Linked DNA regions of Natronorubrum tibetense GA33. The main gene of each other region encodes a partner of the protein of the gene in region 4 in a complex. Links are inferred from orthologs where the notes say so. Each region holds a gene or a part of one and is shown on either strand. Other genes may lie near its edges.

Region 1 (5,936 bases), 3.3 Mb from region 4 along the record:
TGCGTCGTCCGCGCTGATAGGCTTTTGTTCGCTCGAGTCCTCGCATCTCCCATGAGAAGCACTCGGCTGCAACGCCAGATCGACGACCTCGTCGCCCAGGGCTGGAAGATCGAGGACGAGGACCGCGACCGCGTCGTGATGGTCGATCGGGAGTTCGGTTCGGTCGGCTCGCACATCCTCGTCGCGATACTGACCGTCTGGTGGACGATGGGGATCGGCAACGTCCTCTGGGGAGCGTACAACTACGTCTCGAACTCGAGGCGACAGGTTCTCTGGGAGGAGACGACGGGTTGTCCGTCCTGCGGGGCGGACGTCTCGGTCGACGCGGCGTACTGTCGTTCCTGCGGCGAGGATCTCGAGGCTCGAATGGATCGGGCAGCGGGTGCTGGAGACACGATGCCCTGTCCGGAGTGTGACGCGGTCGTCGCCGAAGGCTCGCGATACTGTCGCTCCTGCGGGACGAAGTTGGCGGACGCGATGGGAACCGCGAGCTGATACGACGCTGGGGACCGCGAGCCGACGCCGACGCGGCGGAGCGCGCCGAATAGGTACTCGTATCCAGCCCGAATCCGAAGTTAGGGTATGGACCAGGACGACGGACCGGAAATTCTCCTGACGAACGACGACGGGATTGACGCGCCGGGTATCAGAGCCCTGTACGACGCGCTCTCCGAGGTCGGCTCGGTCACCGTCATCGCACCCGACCGCAACCAGAGCGCCGTCGGTCGGTCGCTGTCGTACGGACGGACGGCGACGGACGCCGACGATCCGGAGCTGACGACGAGCATGGCCGATGGGCTGTTCACCTCGCCGGTTCCCCACGCCGACCACGAACTCGGCTACGCCGTCCGCGGGACGCCCTGTGACTGCGCCATCGTCGGCGTCAACGCGCTCGACCCCGAACCCGATATCGTCGTTTCGGGCTGCAACAAGGGGGCGAACCTCGGGGCCTACGTCTTCTCGCGCTCGGGGACCGTCAGCGCCGCGATGGAGGCTGCCTTTCTCGGGACGCCCTCGATCGCGATCTCGATGGACACGCTGGGCATCGAGCGCGACCTCGAGCCCGCGGACTTCGAACGCGCGGGCGAGATCGCGGCGAAACTCGCGAGCGGCGCGCCCGGCACGGGGCTGTTCGACCGCGTGGACTACCTGAACGTCAACGTCCCACGGCCCGACGTGGCGTCCGACGGCTTCGCGCTCACTCGACCGACCGAGGTCTACGAGATGGACGCCACCGTCGAGGACGGCGGCTTCCAGTTGACCAACCGCCTCTGGCAGCAGATGGCCAATCGGGACATCCCCGATCCCGATGATACGGACCGCCACGCTGTACTCGAGGGAGAGGTCTCGATCTCCCCGATGCGGGTTCCCTACGACATCGTGGAGACGCCGGAGGTTCGGACGATCCTCGAGAAGTTGCTGTAGCGCCCGGTGTTCCCGAGCGACGCGATCGAAAACACCGTCATTTTACACGCGTCCCTCGAACCACGGCTATGGAGTGTCGCCACTGCGCCTCGCCGCTCGAGAAACCCGGCGATTTCTGTCTAGTCTGCCGGGAGCAAAATACCGCGGCGATCGTTCTCGAGGCGGGGCGAGAACGGACGACACTGACGATGCTTGCAGACGACGGCGACGAGGACACGGAGTCGGCGAGCGAACCTTCCGATCCGGTACTGGGTGAGACGACGATTACGACGACGCCCGAGGAGGGCGAAAACGAGGTCGTCGAGCTACGAAATTTCGCGGGGCTGATCGGCGACGAAATCCGCCGCAAGCGCCCCGAGGAGGTCTACGCCGGCGGCGAACGGGCGGTGATTCAGGCCGTCCGCGAGGATATCCACCACCCGTTCTACCGCGTCGCGGACGACGACCCCGTCGAGGCGGTCCTCGAACGTCGCGGCAAACCCGCACTCGACGTCGTCGAGACGCCGCCAGCCGACAAGATCGGGGGCAGTCACACCACGCTCATCGGCGGCCGTACGGGCATGCGGGCGATCCACACCGTCGCGGATCACCCCCACGTCAAGAAGGTCATCCCGGGACCCATCGACGCTGGCGGGAAGGGCTCCCAGTCGGGATTGCGGGCGAAAGTCACCCGCGCCGACGACGGCGGTAACGTTCGCATGCTCCTCCGAGACGGCTCGAGCGTACAGGAAAACCGAGTCGTGACGACGGCTCGAGACCGAGAGATGGGCGAACGGATCCGTGAGGATCTGAACGACGTGCTGTCCAACGCGGAGTTCCAGTAGCCGTCCGTCGACTACTGTCGTACAAGAACTGTCACGACCTCGTGGAAGTGACACTGGCTGCTGGTTGTCAGGCCCTTTTCCGACCGGGAGTAATGAGATATAATTAGCCATGCTCGAACGACCCGACGCCGTCCTGGCTGCGATTCCGCTGCTCGCCATGAGTGGACTCGCCCTCCGTACGGTCATCGCGGTGACGGGTGCCGGAACGGGGCTCCTCGCCGCACCATTAGCGCCCGTCGGCTACCTCGCGGCGCTCGCGCTGGTCTTTCGGGAGTTGCTCACCGGTCCGGTCGCCGAACAGGCGGAGAACGGATCGGCGTAACTCAACAGGTTTAAGAATCCGCTGACGATAGCTACCACCATGTCTGATAAAGGAGATGTCGGGAGTGCAGGCCGCTTCGGCGCGCGCTACGGTCGCGTCGCCCGACGTCGCGTCAGCGAGATCGAAGACGACATGAACAGCGCCCAGGTCGACGGCGACGACGTCAAGCGCGTCGGAACCGGTATCTGGAAGAACGAAGAGACCGGTGAGGTTTTCACCGGCGGTGCCTACCGTCCCGAGACCCCTGCCGGCCGAACCGTCAAGCGCTCGATCCGCGCTGCACTCGCCGAAGACGGCGAATAATCCCATTACCCTGTATGAGTTACAAGTGCTCCCGCTGTAAACGCGACGTCCAGATCGACGAGTACGGTGGCGTCCGCTGTCCGTACTGCGGCCACCGCGTGCTCCTGAAAGAGCGCAGCCGCGACGTCAAGGAAGTCGGCGTCAACTAACGACCGCGCGTGTCTTCTCACGATGCGACTCTCGAGTTCGACTACGAGACCGCGTCTCGCGCCGCGCTCGTTGCCGAGAGCGTCGCCCGCGAGATCGGCGAGATCGACGACGACCGCTCGCGTACGACGATCGAGCGCGACGGCGCGACCGTTCGAGTCGACGTCGTGGCCGCGGACGTGATCGCCCTCCGAGCCGCGCTCAACACCTGGTTCACGCTGGTCGACGTCGCCGAACGAACGGCCGAACTCGGCGATTCGGTACTCGAGTCGTAGCAGTAGCCGGCTTTCGTCTATTGATTCTCGCCGTCGGACCCGCTCGCCGACGACAAAGCTTGGCTTTATCAGTGCGGAGGGCGACGGTCGAGATATGCAAGGCAATCTCCCACCGGAAGCACAGGAGAAAATCGAACAACTGCAGGACCTTCAGGAGACGGCCCAGACCGTCGCCATGCAGAAACAGGAGGCCGAATCGAGCCTTTCCGAGGCCGAGAACGCCCTCGACGAACTCGAGAACATCGACGAGGAAACCGGCATGTACCGAAAGGTCGGCGAACTCCTCGTCGAGACCGAGTACGACGCGGCCGAGGAAGACCTGCAGGACAAGGTCGACTCCCTCGAGATCCGCCTCGAGACCCTCGAGAAGCAGGAAGACCGAGTCCAGGAGCAGTTCGAGAGCCTTCAGGACGAACTCGAGGAGCTCCTCGGCGGCGCGGGCGGCGGCATGGGCGGCCCAGCAGGCCCAGGCGGTCCGGGCGCAGGCGGCGCATAAATGTCGACCGGCGAGCCGACTGACGACGAGGTCGTCCAGACGGCCTCCGACGCTGCGGAAGGCTACGTCTTCTCGCAGTACAAGCAGTCCGCGGTGCGCGACCTCGACGTCACCGTCACCTTCGAGGAGGGCGTCCTCGAGGTCGACGTCTATCTGAACGCACCCGAGACCGAGGACGGACCCGACGCCGAACAGGTGGCGGACGACGCCGCGCTCACCGCGCGTGAGGCGGTCGACGAACTGTTCGGCGAGTAACGCTCTCGGCTGCAGTTTTTGCGGGGCCGTCACCGATTCGAACGAGAGTTGCTACACCAGGGATCACGTCGTCGGGTAGCTGTCCTCACGCTCACCGTGATGCCAGCCACAACTAATTTGTAGCTGACGGAGTATGTTCGATGTAGGCCGATGGAGACCTGTTCTTCCCACTGAGCCGGGTCCGCTTGACCGACGTGTCGCCGACGGAATCGACGAGTTGCGACGCGCGTGAGCAGCCGGTTCGTATTCGTTCTGATGACCCCTGACCCCGTAGCGGCGGGGCTCGGCACCGATCGCAAACAGTGATGAACACAACACCACCACTATGTCACGAAATCGCAGCACAGGACGTCGTACAGTCGTCGCGAACCGATCGACAACCACCCCCGTAGAGACCCGCGAGATACGGGCCCTCACCCGTGCCGCCGGCGACGAGGTCGTCGCCGAACTAACCCAGACCGGCCCGGCGGATTCCGGAACGTACCTCGGGCGTGGCAAAGTCGACGAACTCGCCGAAACCGTCGCCAGCCACGACGCCCAGTGTGTGGTCGTCGACGGCGAACTGACGCCGAGTCAGCACCACACCCTCGAGTCACTGTTGCCCGACGAAACGGTCGTCATCGACAGATATCGGCTCGTACTCGATATTTTTGAGGAGCAGGCCGGCACGCGACGCGCACAACTGCAGGTCGAACTGGCACAGCTCAGATACGACCTGCCACGGATCATCGAGTCCGCGGACGAAGGCGCACTGAACAAACAAACCGAGAAGGGGTCGCCCGTCTACGACGTTCGCGACCGGATCGACCGTCTCGAAGGCAAACTCGCCGACCTCCCGAACCCGGCCGAACAGTTCCGCGAACGCCGCCGCGATGAAGGGTTCGATCTCGTCACGATCGCGGGCTACACGAACGCCGGCAAATCGACCCTGCTGCATCGGCTCGCCGACGACCTCTCGCTCGAGCAATCGCGGACCGACGACGATTCGAACCCGGATAGCTCGGACAAGAACGCCACCGCAGCGATCGAAAATCGGTTGTTCAAGACGCTCGAGACGACGACTCGGCGGGCGACAATCAGCGGTCGACCCGTGCTCGCGACGGATACGGTCGGCTTCGTCGACGACCTGCCCCACGACCTCGTCGAGTCGTTCAGTTCGACGCTTTCGGAGGCCGCGACGGCGGACGTTGTCGTTCTCGTCGCCGACGCGAGCGATCCGCTCGAGCGGTTTCGCCGACGGCTCGAGGTGTCCGACGAGGTGCTCTCCGCGCAGAACATTGCGGACGAGCGGATCGTCCCCGTGTTGAACAAGGTCGATCAGCTCTCGGCGAACGAGCGAGAGTGCCGGCTCGAGATTGCCTCGGAATCGCTGTCCCCATCGACACCGGAGCCGATTCCGGTGAGCGTGCTCGAAGGGACGAACCTCGAAGCGCTTCGGACGGCGATTCGGGATCGGCTCCCCGAGGAATCCGCGACGATACGAATGCCCAACTGCGACGAGGCGATGGCGCTCGTCTCGCGGGCCTACGATCGGACGTCCGTGGAGACAGTCGACTACGAGGGAGCCGAGGTACGACTCGAGTGTCGTGGTCGACCGTCGGTGCTTACGCAGCTCCGACGTCGGGCCAGGGAACTCGAGACGGCTCGATCGTAGCGACCCTGCACTCGCAACGCGGGGTGAGCGCGGACACCGACGCGAGACACCGTTTTCAGCGGCCGGCGTCTCAGCGGTCGGGTGCCAGAATCTCGATCGGATGCGGAACGGTACGTTCGAGCAAGGTCTCGAGTTGGTCGCCACAGGACGTCCCCGAAGCGACGACCGTCTCCGCCCCCTCGAACTCCCGAGCCAGCCGGTCGCCGACGTCCATACTCACCTCGTAGTACTCCCG
Region 2 (6,143 bases), 3.3 Mb from region 4 along the record:
GTTCGCGCTCTCGATCCCACGTGACGACGCCCGCATCGGTGAGCGACGGGAGGTGAACGTGTGTGAGAAGCATCCGGAGGTCGTGTTGGTGCTCGCTCGTTACGGCTTCGGCGGACTCCCCGTGTTCGATCGCGGCGAGTTCGAGGGCTAACCGGTCCACTGACACCGGATCCTGATTGGTCAGGAGGTACTGGAGGGCGTTCCGTCTGATCGCGTTCGACAGTACCGAGTAAAACGAATCGAGGAATTCGGGTGTTCCGACCTGCTCGAGACGAAGTTGTTCGACCATAGCAGAGACTAGAGTATGACTACCAAAGCATGAACTCATGACTGCTCATGCCCTTTATGTAGTACTCAGGGGTTCCTGACTGTCAGTGTTATTGGTTTCGTGAATTGGGGCGGTTCAACGCGTCGTGGAGGACTTTGTCCGCGCCGCGGCGAATCCGCTCGGAGAGCGCCTGCACCGAGAGATCAAGCTCGGCGGCGAGTTCGTTGTACTCGACGTCTCGAGGGACTTTGAAATAGCCGCGTTCGACGGCGAGCGAGAGCGCTTCGTACTGCGCGTCGGTGAGACCGAAGTCCGTCTCGTTCGAGTTCACGTCCCCCATCGAGGAGACGCGGGTGAGCTGGTAGTTGATGTCGTTCTTTCGGCAGTACTCGTTGAACTGGGCGAGCCCGGAGTGATCTTCGAATCGGATCCGGAACAGCCACTCGTCGTCGCTGTGGGCCTCGAGAATCGTCGCATCAGTTTCCGTGATGCCGGCGATCAGCTGTTCGGCCGGATCCTCCCACTCGATCTTGTACAGCGCCCGGTCGTCGTACTCGTCGAGTACGGTGATCGATTTGACGTTCGGGCTCTCGTCCATCGCGACCTCGAACTCCTTCAGATCGGTTCCGTACCCCCAGATGTACGGCATCACTCGCTTGTCGGCTGGGACGACGCGCTCGATTTCGACCGACAGGCCGGGATACTCGGCGATGATTTGTCCCAAGAGAAACTCGTCGGCCTGAATCGAAATCTCGGCGATGATAGCCATGTGACGTGTAGTCGGCCCAGCATAGTAACGACTGGGGGTGACTCGACTTCGAACGCGGCTACTCGTAGGTCAACAGCACCTGTATCGCGTCGTCGGGACGCTTTTCAAGCAGTTCGTACGCCTCCGCAGCGTCCTCGAGCGGCACGTCGTGCGTGAGGAGTTCGGAGACCTCGAGTCGCTCCAGCCACTCCCAGGTGAGCTCGTGGCGCCGTTGGCGGGACCACCGCCCGGAGAGGCGCGGATCGATTGTGCTCACCTGACTGCTCCGGATCTCGATGCGGTCGCGGTGAAAGCGGCCGCCGAGATCGAGCGTCGCTGGCTTCGTCCCGTACCACGAACCGACGATCACGCGCCCGTCGAAGCCCGTCGTCGCGATGGCGTCGTCCAGGGCGTCGGGATCGCCCGAGAGTTCGTAGGTCAGGTCCGCTCGGTCGCCGGTGACCTCCCGAAACGCGTCGGGGAACTCGTCCGCCGCCGGATCGACCGCGTGATCCGCGCCGAACCGCTCGGCACACCGCCGCCGCTTCTCGTCGGGTTCGACCGCCACGAGCGCCTCGAGCGGTGTGCGAGCGAGCAGGGCCGTCGTCAACAGGCCGACGGTTCCCTGTCCGAAGACGGCGGCCCGCTCGCCGAAGAGCGGAGCACCGTCGAGCAGGAAGGTGACGGCCGTCTCGAGGTTCGCAAAGAGCGTCGCTTCCCGCGGCGAGATGCCGTCTGGGACCGGAAGGAGCGTCTCGGGGTCGGCGAGAAAACGGCTTTCGTGAGCGTTGTACGCGAAGACGGTCCGGCCGAGCCACTCCGCCGAAACGCTCGCGCCGACGGCGGCGACCTCGCCAACCGCGGCGTAGCCGTACCGGAGGGGAAAGGAGAAATCGCCGTCGAGTGCCTCGAGTTCCTCGTCGGCCGGCAGCTCAGTCGGGGCCTCACCGCGGTAGAGCAGCCCCTCCGTGCCTGCACTGATCGCCGACGCGATGGTCCGAACGCGGACCTCTTCGGGGCCGGGATCCGGGAGAGGACGGGACCTGACGTCGACGGTTCTCGGACCAGTGAAATAGAGTGAGCGCACCCTCGAGTCGGCCTCCGGATGCACGCGGGGTGTGTCGGGGTCGGTCACGCTGGCGCGACGTTCCACGGGCCGACACTTGGTCGTTTGTACCGACAGCGTGAGTATGGTATCCGTACGCCCGAGACGAACCGTCCCGGTCGGACGACCGACCGGTGTAAGAGAGCGTTTCGACACCCCCTTTCGGACGGCTACGGCTCGAGACGTCCGGACACGGCGAGCCAGTCCCAGCAGAAGTTCGCTAGAAACGGAACCAGTACGACCACGGCGAACGCACGCGTAACGGTGTTCTCGAGGACCGGTACCAATGCGAGCCAGATCGCGAGCATCGCGAGCGCCCCGAGGAGCCGACGAAATCGATTCGGCGGGAGGTCGGAGACGGGGCGGCCGCGGCGAGTTCGCCACCACCGGCCGACGACGAACAGGTACCGCGCAGCGCCGACGGCGAGGAAGACGGGCGGGAGTGTGCCGTCGACGACGGCGACGACCGTCCCCACGAGCACGACGAGCGCGTCGATCTCGATATCGAGGCGCGCTCCGATATCGGTGACGCTGTCGGTCGCCCGGGCGAGCGCCCCGTCGACCGCGTCCAGTGCCGCTGCGAGGGCGAACAGCGCGGCAGGCACCCACGAAACGATCCCCGTTTCGGCTGGCGATCCCGCGACCACGAAGCCGGCGAGCACTGCGACGGCCGCGCCTCGAGTTACCGTCACCCACGTCGCGAGCGTGACGGGGTGGCGTCCGCGCTCGCCGACGACGACGCAGAAGAGCGCCGACTCGAGGCCCACCACCAGACCGACTGCGGCCAGAAAACCGGCGGACGGGCCGGCGGGCCATCCGATCTGGAGTGCGACGAGCGCGAGGCAGATCATCGCCGCATTGCCGGCGGTGACGTGACCCCACTGCGGGAGCGTTCGTCGTCGGACGGCCAGCGTCGAGTCGTCAGTCATCGATCACTCACGGCGGTAGAGCACCACCAGGACGACGATCAGTAGGAGCTGTGCGACTTTGTCGACGACGCCTGCGGCCGTGAGATCGCCGGGACCGGCTGGCTGGTTGACGGTGTACCAGAGGATCACCTGCCCGGCGGTAAAGGGGATTCCGAGGAGGTAGACGAGCCGCCGGCGGTAGTCCAGGAGGACGAGTGCGACCCCGAGCACGAAGCCGGCGGTCGCGACGAGGAAGGCAACGCCCATCCGATGGGGGAGAAATCCGATTCCGAGCACCAGGTGGACGGCGGCGGTCACGAGCGCTAACGCGATGGCAACCCAGTGGAGCGTCGAGACTGACTCGAGAGCGGATCGGCCGCTGGGTGCCATACGCTCGGTCTCTATCTGCGTCGAAAAACGCCTTGCGCCGAATCGCTCGAGTATCGTGTGCCTAACCGGGGCGGAGAGCCTAGATCTTGTTCGCGGGCGGGACGGTTCGCTCGCTGGGGTGGGTCGAGCCACCGGCGCCTCGCATGACGCGGATGGCGCTACCGGTTCCGAGCGAGCCGGCGAAAAGGATCGCAGCGACGGTGGCGAGCATGGAGAGACCGACCAAGCCGCTGAGTAGGCTCCCGACGACGACGCCGATCCACAGCTGGTCCCAACCGAACCGCGCGGCAATCGACTGGCCAATTGCGACGAAGCCGGCGATTGCCAGTACGGGGACAGTCGTCAGACCGACGGCGACCAACACGATACCGAAGAACGTCCCGAGACTCGTTCCGATGATCAGATAGCCTGTGCTCACGACGGCGCTGATAACCAGGAGGCTCGGCGCGCCGATACAGATCGAGATCACCGGACTCCGACGGCACTTCGTCACCGTTTGCGGGCCGAAGCTCTGGAGCAATCCGAGGGCAACCATCGCGACAACGAGCGTTACACCGAAGTGAACCCCCGCCCGCTCCAGTGCGCTCAGCGCCTGATACGTCTCGAGTCCGATATCGACCGTGGCGAAACGGCCGATTGACTCAAGTACCGCCCCATTGACACCATATAAACCTACTGGCCCCATGTACGAACGGTATACTCTCATCTCCAATAGTGTTTTCGATCAATGGTAATTGATTTTGGCCGCGAAAAGAACTCGAGGTGCGGTCCGTTCCGACGGCCGTGGCGGAGCGTACGGAAGCCAGTTCGACGGGTTTAAGTTTGCCATGGCATTTCGTTCAAGGGAGACAGGCATTGCCTGTTTCACTGACCCGTAGGAGCACTCCTGCGTACTACGGAGGTGAACGATGGCAGATTCGGATATAGAAACAGCAGTCGCGCGCGCACTCGACGAGGCACCCGATCGGAACTTTACCGAGACGGTTGACCTCGCGATCAATCTGCGCGATCTCGACCTAAACGAACCGTCGAATCGAGTTGACGAGTCTATCGTCCTGCCGTCCGGAACCGGCCAGGAAACCCGTATCGTCGTTATCGCCGAGGGGGAAACCGCTGTCCGCGCCGAAGAGGCAGCGGACGAGGTTCTCTCGGAGGACGACGTGGCCGATCTGGACGACGACGAAGCCAAAGATATGGCGGACGAGACGGACTTCTTCATCGCCGAAGAGGCGATGATGCAAGATATCGCCCGGTACCTGGGTACCATTCTCGGTCCCCGAGGGAAGATGCCGGACCCGCTCGGCCCCGACGACGACGTCGTCGAGACCGTCAACAGACTCAAGAACACCGTGCAGCTTCGCTCCCGGGACCGACGAACGTTCCACACGCTCGTCGGGGCCGAGGACATGGATGCCGAAGACATCGCGGACAACATCGACGTCATCCTGCGACGCCTGCACGCCGACCTCGAGAAAGGTCCACAGAACATCGATGGCGTCTACGTAAAGACGACGATGGGACCGTCTCAGGAGGTAGTCTAACATGAGCGCACAGGCTGAACGCAAGACCGAGAACCTTCCACAGTGGAAGAAAGAAGAGGTCGACGACCTCGCCGAACTCATCGAGAGCTACGAGAGCGTCGGCATCGTCGGTATCACCGGCATTCCGAGCAAACAGCTCCAGGACATGCGTCGCGACCTGCACGGCACCGCCGAGTTGCGCGTCAGCCGCAACACGCTGCAGGTCCACGCGCTGGAAGACGCCGGACTCGACGAACTCGTCTCTCACATCGAGGGACAGGTCGGTCTCGTCGGCACGAACGACAACCCATTTACCCTCTACAAGGAGCTCGAGGCGTCGAAGACGCCGGCACCGATTAACGAGGGAGAGGTCGCCCCGAACGACATCGTCGTCCCCGAGGGCGACACCGGTGTCGATCCGGGTCCGTTCGTCGGCGAGCTACAGAGCATCGGCGCGAACGCGCGCATCGAGGACGGTTCGATTCAGGTCATGGAGGACTCGACGGTCTTAGAGGCCGGCGAAGAAGTCTCCGCGGACCTCTCGAACGTCCTCAACGAACTCGGGATCGAGCCCAAGGAGGTCGGTCTTGACCTTCGCGCCGTCGTCGCCGACGGCGTGCTGTTCGACCCCGAGGACCTCGACATCGACGTCGAGGCCTACGAGAGCGACGTGGCGACGGCCGCCGCTCGCGCTCGGAACCTCTCGATCAACGCGAGCTACCCGACCGAGGCAACCGCACCGACGCTCATCTCGAAGGCGACGGGCGAGGCCAAGAGCCTCGGCCTGCACGCCGCGATCGAGGACGAAGACCTGATGCCCGACCTCGTCTCCAAGGCCGACGCACAGCTGCGTGCGCTCGCGGCCCAGATCGACGACGAGGACGCCCTGCCCGAGGAGCTGCAGGGTGTCGAAGCGCCCGCCGCCGAGCCGGCAGCGGACGCTGAGGACGGCGACGACGAATCGGCAGACGAAGACACTGATGCTGAGGCCGACGCCGCCGAAGACGACGATGACGATGACGACGATGACGCTGGCGGCGGCGAAGGACTCGGCGCAATGTTCGGCTAATCACAACTGGAGGATACAACAATGGAATACGTTTACGCTGCACTCATCCTGAACGAAGCGGACGAAGAGCTCAACGAAGACAACCTGACGAACGTACTCGACGCTGCCGGCGTCGACGTCGAAGAATCCCGAGTC
Region 3 (6,210 bases), 3.3 Mb from region 4 along the record:
CGGACCCGCTCGGCCCCGACGACGACGTCGTCGAGACCGTCAACAGACTCAAGAACACCGTGCAGCTTCGCTCCCGGGACCGACGAACGTTCCACACGCTCGTCGGGGCCGAGGACATGGATGCCGAAGACATCGCGGACAACATCGACGTCATCCTGCGACGCCTGCACGCCGACCTCGAGAAAGGTCCACAGAACATCGATGGCGTCTACGTAAAGACGACGATGGGACCGTCTCAGGAGGTAGTCTAACATGAGCGCACAGGCTGAACGCAAGACCGAGAACCTTCCACAGTGGAAGAAAGAAGAGGTCGACGACCTCGCCGAACTCATCGAGAGCTACGAGAGCGTCGGCATCGTCGGTATCACCGGCATTCCGAGCAAACAGCTCCAGGACATGCGTCGCGACCTGCACGGCACCGCCGAGTTGCGCGTCAGCCGCAACACGCTGCAGGTCCACGCGCTGGAAGACGCCGGACTCGACGAACTCGTCTCTCACATCGAGGGACAGGTCGGTCTCGTCGGCACGAACGACAACCCATTTACCCTCTACAAGGAGCTCGAGGCGTCGAAGACGCCGGCACCGATTAACGAGGGAGAGGTCGCCCCGAACGACATCGTCGTCCCCGAGGGCGACACCGGTGTCGATCCGGGTCCGTTCGTCGGCGAGCTACAGAGCATCGGCGCGAACGCGCGCATCGAGGACGGTTCGATTCAGGTCATGGAGGACTCGACGGTCTTAGAGGCCGGCGAAGAAGTCTCCGCGGACCTCTCGAACGTCCTCAACGAACTCGGGATCGAGCCCAAGGAGGTCGGTCTTGACCTTCGCGCCGTCGTCGCCGACGGCGTGCTGTTCGACCCCGAGGACCTCGACATCGACGTCGAGGCCTACGAGAGCGACGTGGCGACGGCCGCCGCTCGCGCTCGGAACCTCTCGATCAACGCGAGCTACCCGACCGAGGCAACCGCACCGACGCTCATCTCGAAGGCGACGGGCGAGGCCAAGAGCCTCGGCCTGCACGCCGCGATCGAGGACGAAGACCTGATGCCCGACCTCGTCTCCAAGGCCGACGCACAGCTGCGTGCGCTCGCGGCCCAGATCGACGACGAGGACGCCCTGCCCGAGGAGCTGCAGGGTGTCGAAGCGCCCGCCGCCGAGCCGGCAGCGGACGCTGAGGACGGCGACGACGAATCGGCAGACGAAGACACTGATGCTGAGGCCGACGCCGCCGAAGACGACGATGACGATGACGACGATGACGCTGGCGGCGGCGAAGGACTCGGCGCAATGTTCGGCTAATCACAACTGGAGGATACAACAATGGAATACGTTTACGCTGCACTCATCCTGAACGAAGCGGACGAAGAGCTCAACGAAGACAACCTGACGAACGTACTCGACGCTGCCGGCGTCGACGTCGAAGAATCCCGAGTCAAGGCGCTCGTCGCCGCACTCGAGGACGTCGACATCGACGAGGCAGTCTCCGAGGCTGCCGTCGCACCCGCTGCCGGAGCCGCCGCAGGCGGCGCCGCAGCCGGTGAGGCCGCAGGCGACGACGAGGACGAAGAGGTCGAAGAGACCAGCGACGTCCCGGACACGACGGACGACGACGAGGACGAGGACGACGACGCCGGCGGCGAGGGCCTCGGCGAACTCTTCGGCTAAGTCGCGACGCGACGATTTCGACCGATCCCGATTTTTCTTGGTCGCAGTGTTCGAACAGCGACTGCGCCGTTCCGCCCGCTCTGTCCCGGAGGACAACGCCGTTGCCAAAACCTAACGGCCGGCCGTTCGAGTCTCCGGTATGAGCCGATACGTGGGACTCGACTGGGGCGGTTCCGGCTGGATTGCCGTGATCGTCGACGACGACTGTGAGGGAGAGCACCAGTTCACCGCTGCGTTCTATCCATCGATCCTGAACGCGTGGCGGGCGAACCGTCTCGCCGAGCGGATCCTCGTGGATATCCCGATCGGGCTGGCCGAGGAGACTCGACGACAGTGTGACGAGGCCGCCCGACTGGTACTCGGCGAGAGCCGAAGCAGCGTCTTCTACACCCCTGTTCGTGACGCCGTCTACGAAGATGAGTACGAGACGGCGGGCGACAGGAACGAGGCGGCGACCGGGAATCGCATCTCCACGCAGGCCTACCACATCTGCCCGGCGATCCGGGAAGTCGACGGCTTGCTCCGCGAACTCGAGGACCCTCGAGAGACCGTTCGAGAATCTCATCCCGAGGTGTGTTTCGCCGCGCTCGCCGGCGAGTCGGGGCTCCCGGGGAAGGCAACCGAGGAGGGTCTCGAGCGTCGACGCGAGTTGCTCGAGGCGAGAGTTGATGACGCGCTCGACCTCGAATCGTTTGAGCGCGAGTACATCGACGACCGGCCGGTCCACGCCCGTCGGCTCCGAGCGGGGAATCGGGACGATCTGCTCGACGCGTTCGTCCTCGCCGTGACGGCCCGCGGCGAGACGGTTTCGTTGCCGTGTGACCCGCCAACCGATCGCTACGACCTACCGATGGAGATCGTCGCACCGGCGGACGTTCGGTCGGTCGCGTAGCCGATAGAGGGCGCTGTTGGAGAGGTGTGAGGCGGGCGACGGCGTACCAGTGGCATCACCTAGCCGAACAGGTGATCCATCACCAGCCGTTTGAGGACCCCATCTTTTCGGCCCTCTCGAGTCTGGACCATCACCGCGGTGCAGTCGACGGAGTCGACCAGTCGGTTCCCCGGGCGACCGAGCAGTCGTCCGCTGATACCGGTTCGATCGACGCCAGTAACGAGCAGATCGGCCGATTCGGCGAACCGGGCCAGTCCCCGAATCTCGTCGTCGGCCTCGACGATCGTCGACCGGGCCGGGACGGTACAGATCGAGATCAGTTCGTTGTGGTAGTCCTCGATCGTCCGACGCTGTGTCTCCGGCGGCGCTGCCGGGATTGCCTGTAGGAGATTGATCTCCGCGCCGGTCTCCTCGGCGATCGCGTCGGCGATGAGGAGTTTCAGCGGATCGAAAGCGCCGCGATTGGCGACGACTGCGATCTCGTCGGCACCGTCGAAACCACAGTCTTCGACCAGCATGACATCACACGGGGCGTTCTCGAGGATCCACTCAACGTCGCTGCCGAACAGCCGACTGTGAAACTCCGCAACCGCTCGCTCGAGCACGATGAGATCGTAGCCCTCGTAGGTAGCAAAGTCGACGATTGCGCGTTTGTGGTCTTCGCTATCGATCTCGCGGTACTCGATATTGGTTTCGGGGTCCGTGCTGACCGTGTCCGCCTCGGATGCCGCGGAATCAGTTCCGGTGGTCTTCGTCCCAGATGACGCGGAATCGGTCCCAGTGGTGGCCGTCTCGGACGGCTCGAGATCGACGCCGCCGGAGGTACGGGTCGGCGGATCGATCGCGTGCTCAGGGAGCCACGATGGTGCGTTCTCGGGATCCGATGGGACCCACTCGGGAGCCTCTCGGTCGATCACAGCGGGGTGACTCTCGCTGAAGACTCGGTGGGGGACGTCGAGAAAATCGACGACCGAGACGACGGTCGACCGAACCCGACCCAGATCCGTCGCCATCCGGAGCATGTCCCGTTTCGCCTCTACAGATGTCGTTTCCGTGGTCGCCACGAGGACGTCGTACTCGGCGTCGCTCTCGAAGCTTTCGCGAGTTCGTGCGAGCGCGGACTCGCCGATGTTCCGTCGGACCGCGTCACGGGCTGCTCCTTCGCGGTCGACACGCTTGCGAGCGTACAGATAGTAGTAGACGATCGACACGGCCGCGATGGTGACTGCGCCAGCAAAGGGCACTGTCCCGACCTGGGTGAGCACGGCGAGTCCGCTGGCCATCCCGAACAGTTGCAGCCAGGGGTATAGCGGGGCCACGAACACGGGATCGTACTCCTCGACAGCGCCCTCTCGGAACCCGACAACTGCCAGGTTCACCAGGATAAACACGATGATCTGGAACGCGCTCCCGAACTTCGCGACCTGGTCGATCGGCAGGAACGTGATCATCAGGACGATCATTGCTCCGGAGAGTGAGATTGCGAGGACGGGCGTATTGTACCGGGCGCTGATCGTCTCGAACTGGGGTGGCGCGAGTCCGTCCCGCGCCATGGCGAACGGGAAGCGAGACGCCGACAGGAGCCCGGCGTTCGCCGTCGAGGCGAGGGCCAGTAGTGCGGCGACGACGACGGCAGTCACGCCGATCGTCCCCAGCGTCGCCTCCGCGGCCAGCGCCATAATCGGTCCTTCGCCGTCGGACTCGAGTTGGCCGCCGTCGATCGCAGCCTGGACATCGACGACGCCGATCGCGACGTAGACGATCATGACGTACAGCGCCGTCGTGATCAGCAGCGAGCCGATCATCGCCCGCGGAATCGTCGTTCCTGGATTCTTGATTTCTTCGGCGACGGCGGCGATCTTGATCACTCCCGCATAGGAGATGAACACGAGCGCGGTCGCCACGAAGAACCCGCCGCTGCCGACGTCGAATGCGCCGGTAAGCCGTTCGGAGCCGACATTTGAGACGCCACCGGCGATGAAATACCCCATCACGAGGATCATCAGTCCAACGATGGCGAACTGCAGCTTTCCGGTGCTGCTCGTACTCACGACGTTGATGATGGTGAAAAACACGGCGAGAGCGATCGCCAGCGGGAGAATGTAGCTGGCCAGTTCCGGTGCGACGAACACGAGATACGGCACGCCGCCGATCAGTGCGAGCGCACCCTTGAACGACAGCATGAACCAGTTGCCGACGCCGGCTATCGTCCCGAGCAGCGGCCCCATACCGCGCTCGACGTAGACGTACGACCCCCCGTCTTCCGGCATCGCCGTCGCCATCTCAGAAGCGCTGAGTGCTGCCGGGAGAACGAGAATCCCGGCGACGAGGAAGGCTCCGACGACGGCCGGTCCATCGACGGTTACGTAGGCGACGCCGGGGAGGATGAAGATCCCCGAACCGACCATCGCACCGATCGCGATGGCCATCGTGGAAAACAGCCCGAGATCACGGTTGAGTCCAGTTGGCATAATCTGTTGGGACACCTCCGATCGAGGTGGTGAATCGGACGCGATTCGTCATCGACCGAACGTACTCCAGCTAGGGAACCAACCGATAAACCGCTCGTTCCTTACTATGTCACTGCGCTCAGATATCGGTCTTCGAAACCGGCCAGAGGAACAGTTACAACCGAACTTGGCGGCGTCGGCCCCAGCCAGTACAAATGAGAGGGACGGAAAGCGGATGATATAGTAGCCACTGGACGTCAGTGCACACCCGACCGCATGACGGCCGCGCGGTTCTCACTCACTCCGTTCGCTCGCGGGTCACTGCGTTCCCCGTCTGCTCACGGCGCTGTGCGCCCGTTCGCATGGTCCGCGGGATCTCTGATCCCGCGCTACTCGTTTTGCCGCGGTTCTTGCTCACTCCGGTCGCTCCGAACCGCGTACGCTCCGAACCGCGGTAGTGCGATCGGTGTGTAAACCGTTCCAGTTGTTACTATCGGTCGACGATCGACGTGTGCTGGGTAGCGAATTCGTATTCGAACCGACTGTTACTCGAGCGATTCGGCGACGCTTCCCATCACGAAGACGGTAATCGCACAACAGAACGCGATTGCGCTGGCCGTAACCACGGTGAGAGCGATGTCGGGGCCCGGATGATAGGGATGGATACCCGTAGCGACGAGGGTATCGATCATATCGACGCCCGCGTGGCCGACCCCCGACAGGAGGAGCGTCGCAGCGACGCCGAGCGAGCCCGTAATAAAGCCGATACCCGAGAACATGCCCTCGAGGCCGACGAGTGACCAGGCCTGGTCTTCGGAGATTTCGTCGAGCCGGTCCCTGTAGACCGCGATCGCGACGAGACCGAAACTCGCAACGAGCAGACAGCCGACGCTGAGCAGCGTGAGGATGGTAAACCCGACTCGCGAACTTGCTGGGTCGAGACCAACATAGGCCTCTCTGACCGTCATCGGGAGGAAGTACATCAGCGGGAGCATCGCCGAGGCCGCAAACAGGAGGTAGCTACAGCCGCGGACCTTCTGTGGAATCGACCACCGACTCAGCAGCCCGCGTCGCGCCCGCAGGAGTTCGTACTCCTTGCCCTCGAGAACGAGATTGGTGTACGTGTCGTCCATACCGTTCGGGCGGCCCAATGGCGGTTCCACTCATAGCTTTTTTGTATTGGTAACGTGGTACACTCTCTAC
Region 4 (6,180 bases):
AGGGTCTCGGGTGTCAGTGCCATTGTTGTATTACTCGTCGTCCAGGTCGCCTTCTTCTCGCTGGATCGTCTTGACCCGAGCGATCGTCCGGCTCAGTTCGCCGATGCGGCCCGGATTCTCCGGGGCACCACCGGCGGCGAGGACGGACTTCTGGTTCAGCAGCTCCGTCTCGAGTTCCTCGAGTTCCTCTGTGCGTTCCGCGGGGGTCATGTCGCGAACCTCTGCGACGTGGAGGATCGCCATCAGGCGTCACCTCCCTCGTCTGCGTCATCCGCGTCCTCGACATCCGCTTCGTCGGCCTCGGCTTCCTCCTCGTCCATCTCCGCGACGAGTTCCTCAGCCTCGGCTTCGACGTCCTCCTCGAGTTCGTCGAGGTCTTCCTCGATCGGGGATTCGTCGGGAATGTCGACGTCTTCCTCGTCGGCCTCGACTTCCGCTTCGATGACCTCCTCGACGTCTTCTTCCTCGAGTTCGGGCTCGGGTTCGACGGCATCCTCGGCAGGGGCTTCGGCGCCTTCGTCGGCGGCCTCGGCCTCCTCGGGCTCACCCTCAAGCAGTTCCTCGACACCTGCGGCCTCGTTGGCCTCGACGGCGTCGGGAACGATCTCTGCGGGGTCCATATCTTCGTGGACACCGAAGTCGTCGGGCAGTTCGGCTCCCGGCGGGATGATCTTGACGTCGACCCCGATGGTACCGAGTTTCATCACTGCGACGCCCTGACCGTGGTCGACGACCTCTTCGGCGGGTTCGCCGTTGTGCTTGATGTAGCCGCGGTTGAACTTCTCAACGCGCGAGCGGGCACCGGTGACCTTTCCGGAGAGGACGATCTCGGCGCCAAGCGCGCCAGCATCCATGATTCGGTCGATCGTCGTGTGACCGGCCTTCCGGAAGTACCAGCCACGCTCGAGTGCGTTAGCCAGTCGGTCTGCGACGATCCGTGCGTTGAGGTCGGGTTCGTCGACCTCTTGGACGTCGATCTGTGGGTCCTCGAGGTTGAACTTCTCCTCTAAGGCCGTCGTGACCTTCCGGATGTTCTCGCCACCTTTGCCGATGACCATCCCGGGCTTTTCGGCCTTGAGGACGATCTGCGTACCCATCGGCGTCTTGGCGACGTCCATACCACCGTAGCCCGCGCGGCCGAGCTCTTCCTGGAAGAACTCGTCGATCTGGGACCGCTGAAGGCCGTTTTCGATGAATTGGTGTTCGTCAGCCATTAGTTATCGTCCTCCGTTTCTTCGTCGACTTCCTCGACGACGATCTCGACGTCGACCTCCGGCGTGTTCCAGGCCGAGGCACGCCCCATCGCGCGGGGCTTGCGACCGACCGATTCGCCGACCTTGTGGGCGGCGATGTGGACGATCTCCATCGATTCGCCGTCGAAGCCCTGGTGGTCAGCGTTCGCCGCGACGTTCTCGAGCAGGTCGAGGAACTCGCCCGAAACCTTCTCGGGGTACTTTCCTGCGTCCCAGCCGTCGATGTCGGAGCGGTGACCCGCACCGGTGTTGTGGGACTTGAACGGAACGGACTGCTCTTCGTCGATGACGTCCTGAAGGAAGGCCTGTGCGTCCGCGACGGTTCGGCCCTTCAGTTCGCGAGCGACCTCCTTGCTGTGCTTGTTGCTCATGTGACGCTCCCGAAGCATCGCTTTCGCGGTCTTGTCCGGGTCGGCGTCGACTGAGTAGTTGATTCCCATACGATGATCACTTCAGTGGGACGAACTTCGAGGAGCGAGTCGCACCGATCCCTGCCTGTCCGTGTTCGACGGAGTTGCGGGTCAGCTGGAACTCGCCGAGATAGTGTCCGATCATCTCGGGCTCGACGCGGACGCGCTCGAACGACTGTCCGTTGTAGACCTCGAAGGTCAAGCCAACGAACTCCGGCAGGATCGGCATATCCCGCAGGTGCGTTCGGATCGGCGCGTTCGCCGTCTCCTCTTCTTCTTTCTCGCGGGCCTTCTCGAGCAGCTTCTGCTTCTCGACTGAGAGGCCGCGTTCGATACTTCGCCGCTTTCGAGCGGGCAGCAGTTCTGCGACTTCGTCGATGTCCAGATCCTGCAACTCCTCGAGCGTGTGACCGCGGTAGGTGAACTCACCTTCGCGGCCGGTTCGGTACTCCTGACTCATTTGTTTCCACCTCGGCCGGTACGGCGCGAGGAAATGTCACCAACCTTCCGTCCCGGCGGGGCATCCCGCGAGACGGACTTGGGTTTGCCCGGGTGCTGTCGGCCACCGCCACCGAACGGGTGGTCGACGGCGTTCATCGCGACACCACGGACGCGAGGGTATTTCGTCCCCCGTGCCTTCATCTTGTGATACTTGTTCCCGGCTTTGACGAACGGTTTCTCCGTTCGACCGCCGCCGGCGACGACGCCGACGGTGGCACGGCACTGTGGATCGAGGCGTTTGACCTCACCGCTGGGAAGCTGGACGACCGCAGCGTTGCGGTCGTGGGTGACCAGATCCGCGTTGACGCCGGAGGCCCGGGCGAATCGACCGCCGTCGCCCTGGTTCGCCTCGACGTTACAGACCGGAATTCCTTCGGGGATCTCCGCGAGCGGGAGCGTGTTGCCCGGCTTGATCTCCGCGGAGACGCCGACCTGAATCTCCTCGCCGACGGAGATGCCCTCAGGTGCGAGGATGAGTCGCTGGTCGCCGTCGTCGAATTCGACGGCGGCGATCGGCGCGGATCGCGCCGGGTCGTGTTCGATATCCACGACCGTTCCGCGGACGAGGTCGTCGTCCTCCTGTTTCTTGTGGTCGAGCTTCGCCTTGTAGCGGTGTGACGGGGCACGGAACGTCGGGCCACCGCGACCGCGTCGTTGTCCCTGAATACGTCGTCCCATCTTCAGAACACCCCGATTCGCGAGGCGACTTCCTGTGCGTCGTCGTCCTCGGAGAGTTTGATGATCGCTTTCTTTTTGCCTTTCATCGTCACTTGCGTGTTGATGTCAGCGACGCCGACGTCGAACCGCTCCTCGACGACATCCCGAATTTCGGGTTTGGTGGCGTCGGGGTTGCAGATGAACTGGAGCTTGTTCTCGAAGTCCATGTCGTTCATGGCCTTCTCGGTCACGAGGGGGTGCTCGATGATCGAACTCATCGGTCTGCCACCTCCTCGAGTGCGCTCTCGGTCCAGACGGTCAGTCGACCCGGCTGTGCGCCGGGTGCGAGCTCTTCGGCGTTGACCTCCGCAGCCGTCGTCACGTCGGCACCAGCGAGGTTCCGGGCCGCACGGGACGGGCCGGACTCACTGGCGGTGACGAACAGAATCGACGTCGGCGTCTTGTACTTCCGGCCACGGGCTTTCCCCTGTCCGGATCGGACGCTCCGACCTTCGTCGGCGCGTTCGATGTCGTCCGCGAGACCGGCGGCCTCGAGGAACGAGACGACTTCCTTCGTCTTCTGGAGGTCTTCGAACTCGTCGCTCACGACGACGGGAATCTCCGCGTCGTCGTCGAACTGGTGGCCGCGCTCGGCGACCAGGTCGGCGTCCGTCGTCGCCGCGATGGCGCTACGGACGGCGAGTTTTTTCGCTTTCGTGTTGATCGAGTCGGACTGGTCCTTCTCGGCCTTCGGTGGGTGTGACTTCCGTCCTTTGATCGCCTGGGGGACGCGTCGTGCGCGGCCGTCCTGACGTGGAACGTGAGCCATCCCGCGACCGCTACCGAACGATTCCGCGGGCGTTCGCATGCCCGCGAACTCGTCGGCACCGTAGGCCTGTTTTCGGTTTGCCTGGGCGACGCGAACGGCGCGGGCGATCAGGTCCGGGCGGTAAGTGGTCTCGAAGACCGCCGGGAGCTCGATCGAGCCCGCGTCGTCGCCGTCCAGGTCTCGTACTGTTGCTTCCATGTGTTATCCCTGGTTAGATGCGGTGGAGACGTAGCGTACCTCGGGATCGAGGCGCGGCTGGTCTCCGGGTCGGATCGCCGGGCGGAAGCGCACGAGGCGCTTGTTCGGCCCGGGGAGCGAGCCCTTGATCAGCGCGTGCGGTCCGTCGACTTCGCCGTAGTTGACGAAGCCACCGTCGACCGTCGCGTCTGCGCCGTCGCCGATATCGACGAGGCGTTTGTTCAGTTCCGTCCGCTGGTGGTAACCGGTCTGTCCCTGCTGTGGGACCGTCGACCGAACACGGGACGGGTTCCACGGACCGAGGTTCCCGATGCGGCGCCGCCATCCCTGCCGGGCGTGCTTGCCCTTTCGTTTCTGGACGCCCCAGCGTTTGACGGGGCCCTGGGTCCCTTTCCCTTTCGTGACACCGCTCGCGTCGACGTACTCGCCCGCGCGGAACACGTCGTTCATGACGTGCTCGCCGCCGTCTGCGACGGTCTCGAGGGCGAAGTCGACGCGATCCTCGACGGAGCCGCCGCCGACTCGCGTCTCCATCACGTCCGGTTTCTTCTTCGGCATCGAGGGAATGCTCCCTGGAACCGTATGCGTGATAACGCGAACGTCGTCGACGCGTCCTTCTTCGAGGTAGCCCCGAAGCTCGTCTTCGGCGGCGTCGGCGTCGTAGTCATCACCGGGGACGTCGAGGACGCGATCGAGTTCGGTAACGAACTCGTCGGTCCAGACCTCGGTGACCGGCTTCATGCCGTATGGCGTTGCTTCGTACGCTCGTAGTGCGACCGCGCGCATCGGCGGCGTCTCCACGATCGTTACGGGGACGGTCTGTTCCATCCCCTCGGTCGGCGAGTTCGCTTTATCGTCGACCATAACGACGTGGGTCATGCCGGCCTTGTAGCCCGCGAATCCCTGGAGCGTTGGCTGTCCGTCGTCGTCCGGCCACGAGTTAAAGCGTGGGACCTCGCTGGTCGCACGCTGTCGTGGGCCGAACCCGAGTGAGCCTTTGCGTGGTGAATTTGCTTGTGGCATTCTATCACTCTCTCAGTGAGAGGGGAGCGAGCGAGGCGAACAGAGCCTCCTCCGTTCGCACGACCTCGCTTCCCTGGTCCGGAACCGTATTTAGCCAGAGGTCGAACCCCGGATCGGCAGTGGGTTCGACTCCGTCGTCCGCGTCGCCCGTTCCATCCGCGGGGGCGACAGCGGAAGCCTCGATGTCGAGGATGTCCGGCAGCCCTCGTTCGGGCGCCCCGAACGCGACGGTCATCCCGTCCCGTTCGACGCGTCCGGCCAACGTCTCGAGCCGCCCGACGGTGAGATTCTCACCGAACCGGGAAGCTGCGATACGGACGCCGGCGTCCTCACGGCCGAGTGCTGCGGAGAGGTCCGTCCGCTCGACCGACAATCCCGGAAGGGGATCGTCGACGAGTTTCGCCCGGACCGGTCGTCGCGAAGAGATCCTGACGGTCACGCGCTCCCCCTCTTCGACCTCCATTTTCGGAGGAACGTTGAGGGAGATCGGGTGTTGCAAGCCGCAATTGACCCGGACGCGCCCTTCAGGTCCGACCTCGGTCACGATTCCTTGTCTTGACGACCCCGAACCGTCAGATTCGGAGCCGGTCTGTGACATGGCGCGGAGCGGCGGCAGGATGCCCGCATACTCCAGTTCGTCCCGCATCCCCCATGCCTCGTTGCGGAGGTATGGCGGCGTTGCGGCGTACCGCAAGACGGTGCTTACGAACCCGCCGTCGAATCGCCCGGTTTCGCCATCCCGGTCGGGATAGACGATTAGGCGATCGGCCCGGAAGATCGTCGCCGCGCGGGCGACGTATCCGAGTTTGCGAGTTGCCTCGCGTTTGTCCTCGGCTTCACGGGTGAGCGACGACGGGACGAGTATGCTGACGGTCATGCCGAAACGCTTCGGCGCCGCGTCACTAGACTGTAGCGATGTGTTGCCGGTAATGTCTTAAAAGGGTAGCGGATTCGATCCCGGCTGTGAACGGCTCACACCCGCGAATTCGTGTGTTACAGCCACACACTCTGTCGAAGTGATAGATGCGTGATCGATTTCCGGAAAAACGGGTTTGTTAGGGCGGGTGCGGGGACTCGAGAACCGACAGCAGGCAGTCGGACATCGTCATGTGCCGGCATGCCGATGTCGGGTCGATTCGCAACCCTTATACATCCCTCCGGGTGTACATTAGAGTGTAGCAGGGCGCTGGTAGTGTAGTGGTATCACGTGACCTTGCCATGGTCACAACCTGGGTTCAAATCCCAGCCAGCGCACTTCTGCGGCGAACAACTCCGACGAGCACCGCGTAGCGTGTGCTCGTCACTCGTG
Region 5 (2,926 bases), 3.3 Mb from region 4 along the record:
ACTCAAGTACCGCCCCATTGACACCATATAAACCTACTGGCCCCATGTACGAACGGTATACTCTCATCTCCAATAGTGTTTTCGATCAATGGTAATTGATTTTGGCCGCGAAAAGAACTCGAGGTGCGGTCCGTTCCGACGGCCGTGGCGGAGCGTACGGAAGCCAGTTCGACGGGTTTAAGTTTGCCATGGCATTTCGTTCAAGGGAGACAGGCATTGCCTGTTTCACTGACCCGTAGGAGCACTCCTGCGTACTACGGAGGTGAACGATGGCAGATTCGGATATAGAAACAGCAGTCGCGCGCGCACTCGACGAGGCACCCGATCGGAACTTTACCGAGACGGTTGACCTCGCGATCAATCTGCGCGATCTCGACCTAAACGAACCGTCGAATCGAGTTGACGAGTCTATCGTCCTGCCGTCCGGAACCGGCCAGGAAACCCGTATCGTCGTTATCGCCGAGGGGGAAACCGCTGTCCGCGCCGAAGAGGCAGCGGACGAGGTTCTCTCGGAGGACGACGTGGCCGATCTGGACGACGACGAAGCCAAAGATATGGCGGACGAGACGGACTTCTTCATCGCCGAAGAGGCGATGATGCAAGATATCGCCCGGTACCTGGGTACCATTCTCGGTCCCCGAGGGAAGATGCCGGACCCGCTCGGCCCCGACGACGACGTCGTCGAGACCGTCAACAGACTCAAGAACACCGTGCAGCTTCGCTCCCGGGACCGACGAACGTTCCACACGCTCGTCGGGGCCGAGGACATGGATGCCGAAGACATCGCGGACAACATCGACGTCATCCTGCGACGCCTGCACGCCGACCTCGAGAAAGGTCCACAGAACATCGATGGCGTCTACGTAAAGACGACGATGGGACCGTCTCAGGAGGTAGTCTAACATGAGCGCACAGGCTGAACGCAAGACCGAGAACCTTCCACAGTGGAAGAAAGAAGAGGTCGACGACCTCGCCGAACTCATCGAGAGCTACGAGAGCGTCGGCATCGTCGGTATCACCGGCATTCCGAGCAAACAGCTCCAGGACATGCGTCGCGACCTGCACGGCACCGCCGAGTTGCGCGTCAGCCGCAACACGCTGCAGGTCCACGCGCTGGAAGACGCCGGACTCGACGAACTCGTCTCTCACATCGAGGGACAGGTCGGTCTCGTCGGCACGAACGACAACCCATTTACCCTCTACAAGGAGCTCGAGGCGTCGAAGACGCCGGCACCGATTAACGAGGGAGAGGTCGCCCCGAACGACATCGTCGTCCCCGAGGGCGACACCGGTGTCGATCCGGGTCCGTTCGTCGGCGAGCTACAGAGCATCGGCGCGAACGCGCGCATCGAGGACGGTTCGATTCAGGTCATGGAGGACTCGACGGTCTTAGAGGCCGGCGAAGAAGTCTCCGCGGACCTCTCGAACGTCCTCAACGAACTCGGGATCGAGCCCAAGGAGGTCGGTCTTGACCTTCGCGCCGTCGTCGCCGACGGCGTGCTGTTCGACCCCGAGGACCTCGACATCGACGTCGAGGCCTACGAGAGCGACGTGGCGACGGCCGCCGCTCGCGCTCGGAACCTCTCGATCAACGCGAGCTACCCGACCGAGGCAACCGCACCGACGCTCATCTCGAAGGCGACGGGCGAGGCCAAGAGCCTCGGCCTGCACGCCGCGATCGAGGACGAAGACCTGATGCCCGACCTCGTCTCCAAGGCCGACGCACAGCTGCGTGCGCTCGCGGCCCAGATCGACGACGAGGACGCCCTGCCCGAGGAGCTGCAGGGTGTCGAAGCGCCCGCCGCCGAGCCGGCAGCGGACGCTGAGGACGGCGACGACGAATCGGCAGACGAAGACACTGATGCTGAGGCCGACGCCGCCGAAGACGACGATGACGATGACGACGATGACGCTGGCGGCGGCGAAGGACTCGGCGCAATGTTCGGCTAATCACAACTGGAGGATACAACAATGGAATACGTTTACGCTGCACTCATCCTGAACGAAGCGGACGAAGAGCTCAACGAAGACAACCTGACGAACGTACTCGACGCTGCCGGCGTCGACGTCGAAGAATCCCGAGTCAAGGCGCTCGTCGCCGCACTCGAGGACGTCGACATCGACGAGGCAGTCTCCGAGGCTGCCGTCGCACCCGCTGCCGGAGCCGCCGCAGGCGGCGCCGCAGCCGGTGAGGCCGCAGGCGACGACGAGGACGAAGAGGTCGAAGAGACCAGCGACGTCCCGGACACGACGGACGACGACGAGGACGAGGACGACGACGCCGGCGGCGAGGGCCTCGGCGAACTCTTCGGCTAAGTCGCGACGCGACGATTTCGACCGATCCCGATTTTTCTTGGTCGCAGTGTTCGAACAGCGACTGCGCCGTTCCGCCCGCTCTGTCCCGGAGGACAACGCCGTTGCCAAAACCTAACGGCCGGCCGTTCGAGTCTCCGGTATGAGCCGATACGTGGGACTCGACTGGGGCGGTTCCGGCTGGATTGCCGTGATCGTCGACGACGACTGTGAGGGAGAGCACCAGTTCACCGCTGCGTTCTATCCATCGATCCTGAACGCGTGGCGGGCGAACCGTCTCGCCGAGCGGATCCTCGTGGATATCCCGATCGGGCTGGCCGAGGAGACTCGACGACAGTGTGACGAGGCCGCCCGACTGGTACTCGGCGAGAGCCGAAGCAGCGTCTTCTACACCCCTGTTCGTGACGCCGTCTACGAAGATGAGTACGAGACGGCGGGCGACAGGAACGAGGCGGCGACCGGGAATCGCATCTCCACGCAGGCCTACCACATCTGCCCGGCGATCCGGGAAGTCGACGGCTTGCTCCGCGAACTCGAGGACCCTCGAGAGACCGTTCGAGAATCTCATCCCGAGGTGTGTTTCGCCGCGCTCGCCGGCGAGTCGGGGCTCCCG

What was found.
Region 1: NATTI_RS0118910 (region 4) and NATTI_RS0102120 share a complex: the UniProt entries of both Methanocaldococcus jannaschii proteins name them as parts of the 50S ribosomal subunit. The link is inferred for Natronorubrum tibetense GA33 from one-to-one orthologs.
Region 2: NATTI_RS0118910 (region 4) and NATTI_RS0101870 share a complex: the UniProt entries of both Methanocaldococcus jannaschii proteins name them as parts of the 50S ribosomal subunit. The link is inferred for Natronorubrum tibetense GA33 from one-to-one orthologs.
Region 3: NATTI_RS0118910 (region 4) and rpl12p share a complex: the UniProt entries of both Methanocaldococcus jannaschii proteins name them as parts of the 50S ribosomal subunit. The link is inferred for Natronorubrum tibetense GA33 from one-to-one orthologs.
Region 5: NATTI_RS0118910 (region 4) and NATTI_RS0101865 share a complex: the UniProt entries of both Methanocaldococcus jannaschii proteins name them as parts of the 50S ribosomal subunit. The link is inferred for Natronorubrum tibetense GA33 from one-to-one orthologs.

Annotation. Positions count from the first base shown.
Region 1 is NZ_KB913017.1:402,046-407,981, reverse strand. The notes cover bases 1,525-4,242. They hold NATTI_RS0102120 (50S ribosomal protein L37ae), read left to right. Parts: upstream 1,525-2,610; coding sequence 2,611-2,874; downstream 2,875-4,242. Other genes in these bases: NATTI_RS0102100 (DUF3194 domain-containing protein), read left to right, coding at 3,793-4,047; NATTI_RS0102105 (prefoldin subunit beta), read left to right, coding at 3,391-3,792; NATTI_RS0102110 (KEOPS complex subunit Pcc1), read left to right, coding at 3,033-3,296; NATTI_RS0102115 (DNA-directed RNA polymerase subunit P), read left to right, coding at 2,889-3,023; NATTI_RS0102125 (hypothetical protein), read left to right, coding at 2,359-2,571. Also shown: NATTI_RS0102140 (zinc ribbon domain-containing protein), read left to right, coding at 52-495; 5'/3'-nucleotidase SurE, read left to right, coding at 583-1,425; more of NATTI_RS0102130, read left to right, coding at 1,494-1,524; GTPase HflX, read left to right, coding at 4,373-5,701; NATTI_RS0102090 (LUD domain-containing protein), read right to left, coding at 5,772-5,936. UniProt on the Methanocaldococcus jannaschii protein: Binds to the 23S rRNA.
Region 2 is NZ_KB913017.1:356,681-362,823, reverse strand. The notes cover bases 3,219-6,143. They hold NATTI_RS0101870 (50S ribosomal protein L1), read left to right. Parts: upstream 3,219-4,327; coding sequence 4,328-4,960; downstream 4,961-6,143. Other genes in these bases: rpl12p (50S ribosomal protein P1), read left to right, coding at 6,030-6,143; NATTI_RS0101865 (50S ribosomal protein L10), read left to right, coding at 4,962-6,008; NATTI_RS0101875 (hypothetical protein), read right to left, coding at 3,499-4,104; NATTI_RS0101880 (DUF7475 family protein), read right to left, coding at 3,219-3,419. Outside these bases: NATTI_RS0101900 (DUF7344 domain-containing protein), read right to left, coding at 1-289; NATTI_RS0101895 (helix-turn-helix domain-containing protein), read right to left, coding at 378-1,037; NATTI_RS0101890 (zinc-dependent alcohol dehydrogenase), read right to left, coding at 1,096-2,127; NATTI_RS0101885 (CDP-alcohol phosphatidyltransferase family protein), read right to left, coding at 2,292-3,050; more of NATTI_RS0101880, read right to left, coding at 3,054-3,218. UniProt on the Methanocaldococcus jannaschii protein: Probably involved in E site tRNA release. Binds directly to 23S rRNA. Protein L1 is also a translational repressor protein, it controls the translation of its operon by binding to its mRNA.
Region 3 is NZ_KB913017.1:351,905-358,114, reverse strand. What follows is about bases 1-2,992. They hold rpl12p (50S ribosomal protein P1), read left to right. Parts: upstream 1-1,320; coding sequence 1,321-1,665; downstream 1,666-2,992. Other genes in these bases: NATTI_RS0101850 (amino acid permease), read right to left, coding at 2,617-2,992; NATTI_RS0101855 (DUF429 domain-containing protein), read left to right, coding at 1,805-2,557; NATTI_RS0101865 (50S ribosomal protein L10), read left to right, coding at 253-1,299; NATTI_RS0101870 (50S ribosomal protein L1), read left to right, coding at 1-251. Also shown: more of NATTI_RS0101850, read right to left, coding at 2,993-5,028; NATTI_RS0101845 (hypothetical protein), read right to left, coding at 5,553-6,140. UniProt on the Methanocaldococcus jannaschii protein: Forms part of the ribosomal stalk, playing a central role in the interaction of the ribosome with GTP-bound translation factors.
Region 4 is NZ_KB913017.1:3,671,979-3,678,158, forward strand. Bases 1,473-4,434 are described here. They hold NATTI_RS0118910 (50S ribosomal protein L23), read right to left. Parts: upstream 3,100-4,434; coding sequence 2,845-3,099; downstream 1,473-2,844. Other genes in these bases: NATTI_RS0118895 (50S ribosomal protein L22), read right to left, coding at 1,473-1,693; NATTI_RS0118900 (30S ribosomal protein S19), read right to left, coding at 1,701-2,123; NATTI_RS0118905 (50S ribosomal protein L2), read right to left, coding at 2,120-2,842; rpl4p (50S ribosomal protein L4), read right to left, coding at 3,096-3,848; NATTI_RS0118920 (50S ribosomal protein L3), read right to left, coding at 3,852-4,434. Outside these bases: NATTI_RS0118880 (ribonuclease P protein component 1), read right to left, coding at 1-23; rpmC (50S ribosomal protein L29), read right to left, coding at 31-243; NATTI_RS0118890 (30S ribosomal protein S3), read right to left, coding at 243-1,214; more of NATTI_RS0118895, read right to left, coding at 1,214-1,472; more of NATTI_RS0118920, read right to left, coding at 4,435-4,871; NATTI_RS0118925 (putative RNA uridine N3 methyltransferase), read right to left, coding at 4,876-5,748. UniProt on the Methanocaldococcus jannaschii protein: Binds to 23S rRNA. One of the proteins that surrounds the polypeptide exit tunnel on the outside of the ribosome.
Region 5 is NZ_KB913017.1:355,840-358,765, reverse strand. It holds NATTI_RS0101865 (50S ribosomal protein L10), read left to right. Parts: upstream 1-903; coding sequence 904-1,950; downstream 1,951-2,926. Other genes in the region: NATTI_RS0101855 (DUF429 domain-containing protein), read left to right, coding at 2,456-2,926; rpl12p (50S ribosomal protein P1), read left to right, coding at 1,972-2,316; NATTI_RS0101870 (50S ribosomal protein L1), read left to right, coding at 270-902; NATTI_RS0101875 (hypothetical protein), read right to left, coding at 1-46. UniProt on the Methanocaldococcus jannaschii protein: Forms part of the ribosomal stalk, playing a central role in the interaction of the ribosome with GTP-bound translation factors.